2 regions of the Streptomyces sp. NBC_00285 genome follow, and region 1 is predicted to be linked to the other one. Evidence: predicted binding sites of a transcription regulator. Region 1 holds the regulator's gene; the other holds the start of a gene.
What was found. The regulator HspR, encoded in region 1, represses chaperone genes until heat shock. The targets are predictions, from matches to a motif close to TTGAGNNNNNNNNNCTCAA.

Region 1 (5,344 bases):
GCGATCGTCACCTTGCCGTTGAGCTCGGACATCGCACCCGCCTTGAACTGTCCGGCGTTCGGGTCGGACGGCGAGCCGTTGATCATGACGATCTTGTCGGAGGTGTCGATGTTCGAGCCGATCGCCTCGACGAGGGAGCGGCCCTGCACCTCACCGACGAGTTCGTTGTCGAAGGAGACGTACGCGTCGATCGGACCCTCGGCGAGCCGGTCGTAGGCGATGACCGGGATGCCCGCGTCCTTGGCCTTCTTCACCATGCCCGCGATGGCGTGCGAGTCCACCGCGTCCAGCAGGATCACGTCGACCTTCTCGTCGATCATCTGCTGCATCTGCGTGGCCTGCTTCTTGGCGCTGGCCTCGCCGTTGGCGTAGATGGTCTTGCCCTGCTTGTTCGTGAGCTGGGCGACCTTCTTCTGGATGATCGGGTAGTCGAACTCCTCGTAACGGGTGTTCGTCTTCTCCGGCATCAGCACACCCACGGTGACGTCGTTGCCCTTGGTCGGGCTCGCCTCGCTCCCGCTCGCGGCGCCGAGCGCCCCGCAGGCGGCCAGCGAGAAGGTCATCGTGGACGCTGCCACGGCTATGGCGATACGACGCATGGGGCTGCTCACTTCTGGTGCTTTAAGGACGTGGGCGCGGCGTTGCGGCCCATGTGACTGAAAAGCCAACGCGGCGGCGCCCACCGACGTCAAGCGGAATCACTTAACGAGTGCGCAACGCCACTCTCCGCCGATGGTGTGAAGAATTGGCACGAACACTAGTACAACCAACTTCACACCTCGCGAGTCGTGATCACGGCAGCCCCACAACTGCTGCTCCCCGTACGACCAGAGGACCGAATGAAGTCAGCCAGACGCACGGCCCCGGCGACAGCCGCCGCCGTCGTGCTCGCCACCGCCGGCAGCCTGCTCGCCGTGACGACGGCCCCCGCCTCTGCGGCGGTGTCGTGCGCCTCCCCGGTGTTCAAGCGTCAGTTCTTCGCGAACACGTCCTTCTCCGGCACCCCGAAGAAGACCGACTGCGACAACGCGGTCGACGAGAGCTGGAGCGGCGCCCCCGCCTCCGGCCTCCCGAAGGACAACTTCGGCGTCCGCTGGACCGTGACCCGCGACTTCGGCTCCGGCGGCCCCTTCGCGCTCAGCGCCACCGGCCTGGACGGCATCCGCGTCTACGTCGACGGCGTCCGCAAGATCGACCTGTGGAAGAACGTCTCGGCGACGGTCAAGAAGACCGCCAACGTGACGATCCCCTCCGGCAAGCACACCCTGCGCATCGACTACGCCAACTGGACCGGCGCCGCCAAGGCCAAGGTCACGTACACGCCCCGCACCACCGCCGACGTCGACAAGGTCAAGCCCCTCGTCCCGACCGGCACTTCGGTGACGTACGACCAGCCCACCGGCAAGGCGAAACTGACCTGGGCGAAGAACAAGGAGATGGACCTCGCCGGGTACAAGGTCTACCGGCGGCTCAAGGGCACCTCCTTCCCGGCCACTCCGCTCACGACGACCACCTCGACCTCGTACACCGACACCCCGCCGCCGACCGGCGCCACATACTACTACGAGGTCCGCGCCCGCGACAAGGCCGGCAACACCTCGGGCGGCACCGCCGACCAGCCCGTCACCACCGCGGACACGACTCCGCCCGCGGCGCCGTTCCTGGAGATGGACGCGTGTCCGGTGGACCAGCCCTACGCGGCCCCGGAGCTCGTCACGACCTCGGAGAACGCCGCCGACATCGCCCTCTACGAGATGCAGCGGCTCGACCCCGTCAGCCGCACCTGGGCCACCGTGTACACCGGGACCAAGGGGGCGATCTGCGACACCGGTTACGCCGCCGACGGCAGCAAGGTCACCTATCGCGGCCGGGCCCGGGACGCCGTCGGGAACTGGTCCGCGTACTCGGCGGCCACCACCTTCTCCACGTCCGACCTGACACCGCCCGCCACCGCCGCCGACGCGCGCGTCGAGTACCGGTCGGGCGTTCCGCACGTGGTGTGGTCGGCCGTCGACGGGGCGGCCTCGTACCAGGTCCTCCAGTACGACCGGGCGACCGGCGGCTGGCTCGACGCGCTGCCCCGCGCCGCGGGTGGCAACACCCCGGCCACCACCACGGGGACCGACACCGTGCCGCGCCAGCTGCTCGCGGTCGCCGACGGCTACCGGTACGCGGTGCGCTCGGTGGACGCCAAGGGCAACGCGGCCGCCCCGGTGGAGGTCACGCTGACGATGGCCGACCGGCCCGAGGCGATCGCGCCGTTCAGCACCACCGCGAGCAGGTTCGACGAGGGGGTGATGATCGAGTGGAGCAGCGCCGATCCGTGGACCTTCGGCGAGGACAAGCCCCTGCTCACCTACCGGATCATCCGCACCGACAAGGCGACCGGCGAGAGCAGCGTGGTGGCCGCCTGCAAGCCCAACAGCTCGCAGGACCTGCCGCTGACGGACCCGGAGACGTACTGGACCTGGAACACCGGCGACGCCCCCGACTACGCCGGTGCCCGGCAGATCAACGGCGTCTGCTGGGACGTCTCCGGTGCCTCCGAGACGACGTACGACTACACGGTCGTGACGATCGACCCGTACGGCCATGAGTCGCAGCCCGGCCCCGCCGCCACCGCGACCACGCCGGACACCGAGCGCCCCGCCCCGGTGGAGAACCTGGCCGCCGAGCAGATCCCGCTCGGTGTGCGCCTGACCTGGACACCGCCCGCCGACGACGACGTCACGGGCTACAAGGTGTGGCAGGGCGTCACGGACCCGGAGACCGGCGAGACGGTCTGGGACCAGAACTGCTGGACGGGCGACTCCCTGGCCGACACCGAGATCCTCTGCCCGACGGTCCCCGACGGCGCCACGCACACCTACAAGGTGGCCGCCACGGACGGCTCCCCCTTGATCCACTCGTACGACGGCCCCGAGGCCTTCCACCCCGCCGAGCTCTCCGTCACCCTGCCCGACACCCGGCCGCCGGGCTGGACGGGGACCGAGATCCGTGAGGACCAGTACCCGGAGCTGTACGTCGGCTGCTCGGAGAGCTCCGGCCTCGGCGACTGCGGCCGGTTCGCGAGCTACCGTGTGGAGCGCTGGGACCCGGCTTCGGCCGCCTATGTCACCCTCACCGAGGGCACGATGTACGACGCCGTGTTCTTCATGGACAGGACGGTCCACGAGGACGCGCTGGGCCTGTACTACTACCGCGTCGTCCGTCTGGACGCCGCCGGCGCCGAGGCCGCGACCACGCCGATCGCGTACGGCGTCTGGGACTCCTGGATCTGAGCCCGCACGGACGGAAGAAGGGGCCCGGAGAATCCTCCGGGCCCCTTCTCCTCTGCTGCGCCTAGTCCTTCGCCTTCTTCGGTCGCCACACCACCAGCGCGCTGGTGTGCTGGACCTCCTGGTACGGCACCAGGTCGCGGCGGTACGACGCGTGCACCGCCGCCTCACGCTGCTGGATGGCCGCGGCCGCGCCCTCGACGGCGGCCTGCAGTTCGGCCACCCTCGACTGGAGTGCCACGACCTGGTTCTCCAGCTCGATGATGCGCTTGATGCCGGCGAGGTTGATGCCCTCGTCCTGCGACAACGCCTGCACCTGGCGGAGCAGTTCGATGTCGCGGGCCGAGTAGCGGCGGCCCCGCCCGGCGGTGCGGTCGGGAGAGACCAGGCCGAGACGGTCGTACTGACGCAGGGTCTGCGGGTGCAGGCCAGAGAGCTGGGCCGCCACCGAGATGACGTAGACCGGGGTCTCCTGCGTCAGTTCGTACGGATTGCGTCGACGGCCGTCCATCTCGAATCAAGCTCCCTTCGCGGCCTGGAACAGCTCCGCCCGCGGATCCTCACCCGCGGTCGCCTCGCGATACGCCTCCAGCGCGTCACGAGCCTTCCCCGACAGCTCGGTCGGGACACTCACCTCGACGGTGACCAGCAGATCGCCCCGGGTGCCGTCCTTGCGGACCGCGCCCTTGCCCCGCGCCCGCATGGTGCGGCCGTTGGGGGTGCCCGGCGGCAGCTTCAGCGTCACCGCCGGTCCGCCGAGCGTCGGGACCCTGACCTCGCCGCCGAGCGCCGCCTCCGTGAAGGTCACCGGGACGGTCACCGTGAGGTTGTCGTCCTTGCGGCCGAAGACGGGGTGGGCGTCGACGTGCACCGTGACGTACAGGTCGCCCGCGGGTCCGCCGCGCTCGCCCGGGGCGCCCTTGCCGCGCAGCCGGATCCGCTGGTTGTCGGAGACGCCCGCCGGGATGCGGACCTGCATGGTCCGCGAGGACTTGGCGCGCCCGGAGCCCTTGCAGATCTCGCAGGGGTTCTCCGCCATCAGACCGCGGCCCTTGCAGTCCGGGCACGGGTCGGTCAGCGAGAAGCCGCCGCCCGAGCCGCGGGCCACCTGTCCGGTGCCGACGCACGTCGGGCAAACGCGCGGGTTGCCGTTGGCGTCGCCGGTGCCCGAGCAGGCCTTGCAGGGAGACTGCGAGGACATCCTGAGCGGGACCGTCGCGCCCTCGATCGCCTCGGTGAAGCTGAGGGTGACCTCGGTGTCGATGTCCTGGCCGCGCCGGGGCTGCACCCGCGTGGTGCCGGAGCTGCCGCGGTTGAACAGGCCCCCGAAGACGTCTCCGATTCCGCCGCCGAAGCCGCCGGCGCCCTGGCTCCCGCCCTGGGCGCCGCCTCCGAAGAGGTCGCCCAGGTCGAAGTTGAAGGAGCCGCCCGCGCCGCCCTGCGCCGGACGGAAGCCGCCGTTGCCGAAGAGGGCGCGGGCCTCGTCGTACTCCTTGCGCTTCTTGGGGTCACCGAGGACGTCGTTCGCCTCGGAGATCTCCTTGAAGCGCTCCTCGGCCTTGGCGTTGCCCTTGTTGGCGTCCGGGTGGAACTCGCGGGCGAGCTTCCGGTACGCCTTCTTGATCTCGGCCTCGGTGGCGTCCTTGGGGACGCCGAGGACCTTGTAGTAGTCCTTCTCGATGAAGTCCTTGGTGCTCATCCCCGACGCGCCCCCTTTCCGGTTTTGGTGTTCGGATCACTTTCTACGACGTCAGCCCTCCTCAGGGCCGTTGTCCTTGTCGTCGCCGGCCTCGGAACCGTCCTCGGCCTTGCCCGTCTGCGCACCCGGCTGCGGTTCGGCGACGGCCACCCGCGCGGGGCGGATGGTGCGTTCGCCGATGCGATACCCGGGCTGGAGGATCGCCACGCACGTCGTCTCGGTGACGTCCGGCGCGTAGCTGTGCATCAGGGCTTCGTGGATCGTCGGGTCGAAGGGCTCGCCCTCCTTGCCGAACTGCTGCAGGCCCATCTTCGCCGCGACGGTCTCCAGCGACTCCGCGACGGACTTGAACCCGCCGAGAAGTTCA
Region 2 (5,344 bases), 1.5 Mb from region 1:
GCGCATGCCAGATTCAGCACGGCCCCGCATGTTCCCTTTACGAGCATCACCGAGCCTTCGGAGGCACGCCATGCCCGTGCACAGACCCGGACCGATATCCGCCCGGCGCCTCTTTCTCGTCGGACTCCTGCTCACCGCGCTCTCCCTGCTGCACCTCCCCGCCTCGACCGCCGACTCCTCCGAGAAACCCGGAGTGTCCGAGTCCGCCGAGGCCACCGCCACCCCGGCCCGCGGCTCCGCCCGCATGGGTATGGGCGTCGTCACGCATGACGGCCGGGGCGGTCTTCCCACCGGCACCCGCGCCGCCGCCCAGGCGGAGGGCGTCGACGTCGCCAGCTACCAGGGCAACGTCTCCTGGTCGACCCTGTGGAACAGCGGGGTCCGATGGGCGTACACCAAGGCGAGCGAGGGGACGTACTACACGAACCCGTACTTCGGCCAGCAGTACAGCGGCGCCTACGGCGTCGGAATGATCCGGGGCGCCTACCACTTCGCCACCCCCGACACCACGAGCGGCGCAACGCAGGCGAACTACTTCGTCGACCACGGCGGCGGCTGGTCCCAGGACGGCAGGACGCTGCCCGGCGTGCTCGACATCGAGTGGAACCCGTACGGCGACGCCTGCTTCGACAAGAGCCAGAGCGCGATGGTCACCTGGATCCGTGACTTCCTGAACCAGTACAGGGCGCGGACCGGCCGGAACGCCGTCATCTACACGGCCACCAGCTGGTGGACCCAGTGCACCGGCGACTACGGCGGCTTCGCCTCGGCCCACCCGCTGTGGATCGCGCGGTACGCGTCGACCGCGGGGACGCTCCCGGCGGGCTGGAACACGTACGCCATGTGGCAGTACACCTCGTCCGGACCGACGGTCGGCGACCACGACCGCTTCAACGGAGGACTCGACCGGGTGCAGGAACTCGCCAACGGCTGAGCCGCTACGCGGACACGGCGAAGAGCGGACACGGCGAAGGCCCGGGCCTCCCTCACGAGAACCCGGGCCTTCACCTCATCCAGTCACGTCCGTCACGCCGCGACCGGAACCTTCGGCGCGACCCCGTTCGTGGCCGGGGCCAGCGCCAGCTCCAGGACCTGTCGGACGTCGGTGACGGCGTGGACGTCGAGCTTGTCCAGCACCTCCGCCGGGACGTCGTCCAGGTCGGCCTCGTTGCGCTTGGGGATGATCACGGTCGTCACCCCGGCGCGGTGCGCGGCGAGCAGCTTCTGCTTCACGCCGCCGATCGGCAGGACCCGGCCGGTCAGCGAGACCTCGCCGGTCATGGCCACGTCCGTGCGGACCAGTCGGCCGGACAGCAGCGACGCCAGCGCCGTCGTCATGGTGACGCCCGCGCTCGGACCGTCCTTCGGGACCGCGCCCGCCGGGAAGTGGATGTGCACACCCCGGTCCTTCAGATCGCCCACCGTCAGTTCGAGCTCCGCGCCGTGCGAGCGCAGGAAGGACAGGGCGATCTGCGCGCTCTCCTTCATCACGTCACCCAGCTGGCCGGTCAGTGTCAGACCCGCCGCGCCCGTCTCCGGGTCGGCCAGCGACGCCTCGACGAAGAGCACGTCCCCGCCCGCTCCGGTGACCGCGAGGCCGGTGGCGACACCGGGGACCGCCGTACGGCGTTCCGCGGGGTCCTGTGCCGACTCGGGCACATGGTGCGGACGGCCGATCAGACCGCGCAGTTCCTCGTCCGTGACCGTGAACGGCAGTTCGCGCTCGCCGAGTTCGTGCTGGGCCGCCACCTTGCGCAGCAGCCTCGCGACGGACCGCTCCAGGGTGCGGACGCCCGCCTCACGTGTGTACTCGCCGGCGAGCTTGCGCAGGGCGCTCTCGTCGATGACGACCTCGTCGGCCGCGAGCCCGGCCCGCTCCAGTTGGCGCGGCAGCAGGTGATCGCGGGCGATGACGACCTTCTCGTCCTCGGTGTAGCCGTCGAGGCGGACCAGCTCCATACGGTCGAGCAGGGCCTCCGGGATGGCCTCCAGGACGTTCGCCGTCGCCAGGAACACGACGTCGCTCAGGTCGAGTTCGACCTCCAGGTAGTGGTCGCGGAAGGTGTGGTTCTGCGCCGGGTCCAGTACCTCAAGGAGGGCCGCCGCGGGATCACCGCGGAAGTCGGAGCCCACCTTGTCGATCTCGTCGAGCAGGACCACCGGGTTCATCGACCCGGCCTCCTTGATCGCCCGTACGATCCGGCCGGGCAGCGCGCCGACGTACGTCCGCCGGTGTCCGCGGATCTCCGCCTCGTCCCGCACACCGCCGAGGGCGACGCGGACGAACTTGCGACCCATGGCGTGCGCGACGCTCTCGCCGAGGCTGGTCTTTCCGACCCCGGGAGGCCCTACGAGTGCGAGTACGGCACCGCCGCGCCGGCCGCCGACGACCCCGAGCCCCCGGTCGTTGCGGCGCTTGCGGACCGCCAGGTACTCGGTGATCCGCTCCTTCACGTCCTGCAGGCCCGCGTGCTCGGCGTCGAGGACCGTCTTGGCGCCCTGGATGTCGTACGCGTCCTCGGTCCGCTCGTTCCACGGCAGTTCGAGGACGGTGTCCAGCCACGTGCGGATCCAGGATCCCTCGGGTGACTGGTCGGAGGACCGCTCCAGCTTGTCGACCTCCTTGAGCGCGGCCTCCCGCACCTTCTCCGGCAGGTCCGCGGCCTCCACACGCGTGCGGTAGTCGTCGGACTCCTCGCCGTCCTGCTCGCCGTTGATCTCCCGCAGTTCCTTGCGTACGGCTTCCAGCTGACGGCGGAGCAGGAACTCCCGCTGCTGCTTGTCGACGCCCTCCTGGACGTCCTTGGCGATGGTCTCGGCGACGTCCTGCTCGGCGAGGTGGTCGCGGAGGTGTCCGGTGGCGAGCTTGAGGCGGGCGACCGGGTCGGCGGTCTCCAGCAGTTCGACCTTCTGCTCGGTCGTCAGGAACGGTGAGTAACCGGAGTTGTCGGCGAGCGTGGAGACGTCGTCGATGGCCTGGACCCGGTCCACGACCTGCCAGGCACCGCGCTTGCGCAGCCAGGCGGTGGCGAGGGCCTTGTACTCGGTGACCAGTTCGGCGACATGGCCGGGCAGCGGTTCGGGAACGGTCTGGTCGACGCTCGTCCCCTCGACCCAGAGGGCGGCACCCGGGCCGGTCGTCCCGGCGCCGATCCGCACCCGGCTCCGGCCGCGGATGAGGGCGCCCGGGTCACCGTCGGCCAGGCGGCCGACCTGCTCGACGGTACCGAGCACACCGGTGCTCGCGTAGGTCCCGTCGATGCGTGGCACCAGGAGGACCTTCGGCTTGCCGGACTCCGAGCGGGCGGCGGCGGCCTGAGCGGCCTCCACAGCTGCACGTACGTCGGTGTCGTTCAGGTCCAGCGGAACCACCATGCCGGGCAGCACGACCTCGTCGTCGAGCGGCAGCACAGGCAGAGTGAGCGATGTGGACGTCGAAGCCATGATCTCCCCTTCGGCATTCAAGTTGAGCTATGCCGACTCAATGCACGTGAGCCTCTGCATGTTCCCCACCCACCGCCCTGTTCGCTGTGGGCGATCACGACTGCCGGAATCGGCACTTCGGGGCCTATCTTGAGCTCGGTAATAGTTGAAGTTGTTCATCGACTATTACATCTGTCACTGGATCGGCCATTGCGGAGGAGTCACATGGACGGGGTCGTACGGGCATGGGTGGACGGCTGGGTCGTGTCCCGCGGGGCCGCCCCGCCGGAGCGGGAGCCCTGGGGGTTCACGGTCGACGTCGGCCTGGTCGCGCAGGTGTCGCGGCACGTCTTCGCGGCCCTGGGCGACGACGTGGACGAGGAGGCCGTGCGCAAGGTGGCCGACGGGGTGACGGGCACCGGGGTGTGGCTCAAGGTGTTCCAGAACCCGGAGGTGGTCGGGGCCTGGCTGGGCGAGGGCTGGTGGGTGGACCCGGAACCGGGCTACCTGATGACGATCCCCCTGACGACCACACAGGCCGGGCGGACGGGCCGCCTCCCGGACCTGGTTGCGGGCACGGGCACCCCGAAGGCTGAGCAGACCGACGCTCCGGCGGCCGGACGTACGAACGGTCCGCAGACCCGACGCACCGGCACCCCCGGAACAGGACCTGCCGACGCCCCGGCAGCCGCACGCATGAACGTCCCGGACGGCTACCGGATGCGGGTGTGGTCCGCCGGTGGTGCCAGGCGGATGCTCGTCACCGCGCCGGACGGCTCTCTCGCGGCACGTGGCCAAGTCGCCCCGACAGGCGCGACCGCCGTCTTCGACCAGATCGAGACCGCGCCCGCCCATCGCCGCCGAGGCCTGGGCAGCGTCGTCATGCGCACGCTCCAGGCCTCGGCGGCCGCCGAGGGCGCGGAGACCGGCGTCCTCGCGGGAACGCCGGCGGGACGCGCGCTGTACGAGTCTCTGGGCTGGCATGTGGAAGCTCCGCTCACCAGTGCGAAGTTCGTGGGACCGGGCGCTGGGTGACCGTCCGTCGCCGCTTCACGGAAACCCGGAGGCGGCCCGGGACGGCCTCTGTCATGCTGCGCCGGTGATCCACCCGATACCTCCGGATCCGCCACCGGCCGCATGGCGGACAACGCCCGGCCGGCGCTCCGTCTTCCCGGCGGCCTCGGATCTGGTCCCCGGCGCACCGCGGACGTCTGCGGCCCGGTGACCGCGAGCCACCATCCGGCCGAAGGACGGGCCGAGAGGATCACCCGGGCGGACTTCGGCACCACCGCCCATGACGGCCGTACCGAAGCCTCCGCCCGAGCGGCATCGTCAGCCCAGCCGCTCTGAGCGGTCACATCAGGCGGACGGCCGACACACGCGCGTGCACGGCGATGACCGGACCCACCACCCCACCGGACCACACGGGGGACCAGCAACGATGACCACGTCCGACGACAGCGCGCCCATCCTGCGCCGGCTCGGCTTCCACGCGGTGACCACGACGACGCCGTACGTCTGGACGCCGCCAGGCCGCTGACAGCAGCGCCGGGGGGGGCTAGCTGTTCGGAAGGGGACGACGCGCACGGTGCGACCGTCGCACCAGGGGCCAGGTCGCGACGCCGATCGTGAGGGCGATCAGGTGGCCCCAGTCGGTCATCGGGTCGGTGAAGGCGATCAGGTCCGCCACCAGGATCCAGCCGAAGAGAGCGAGCAACGGCCAGCGCAGCCACGGCCTGAACAGCCCGGTCAGCGCGCCGAGGCTCGCGGCCACGCCGAAGCTGACGCCGTAGTCCAGTCGGTGCAGTGAGCTGGCGGGCAGGTGGCCGACGAGCACCGCGAGGCCGATGGGCACCTCGGTGGCGAGCGTCGCGCCCATGTGCCCGAGGAGGAAGACACCGGCCGTGCGCAGTCCCCCGAT

Region 2: a site for HspR is predicted at 3,467-3,485, ahead of lon (endopeptidase La). Genes of this name have one in related genera too.

What each region holds. Positions count from the first base shown of each region.
Region 1 covers NZ_CP108055.1:5,738,067-5,743,410, reverse strand. The annotation lists gene OHT57_RS26380 (sugar ABC transporter substrate-binding protein) at 1-599, opposite strand, end outside; gene OHT57_RS26375 (PA14 domain-containing protein) at 840-3,281, shown strand; gene OHT57_RS26370 (heat shock protein transcriptional repressor HspR) at 3,343-3,789, opposite strand; gene dnaJ (molecular chaperone DnaJ) at 3,796-4,977, opposite strand; gene grpE (nucleotide exchange factor GrpE) at 5,029-5,344, opposite strand, start outside.
Region 2 covers NZ_CP108055.1:7,205,868-7,211,211, reverse strand. The annotation lists gene OHT57_RS33490 (lysozyme) at 71-934, shown strand; gene lon (endopeptidase La) at 1,027-3,444, opposite strand; gene OHT57_RS33480 (GNAT family N-acetyltransferase) at 3,649-4,458, shown strand; partial or broken gene OHT57_RS33475 (GNAT family N-acetyltransferase) at 4,874-4,963, shown strand; gene OHT57_RS33470 (rhomboid-like protein) at 4,982-5,344, opposite strand, start outside.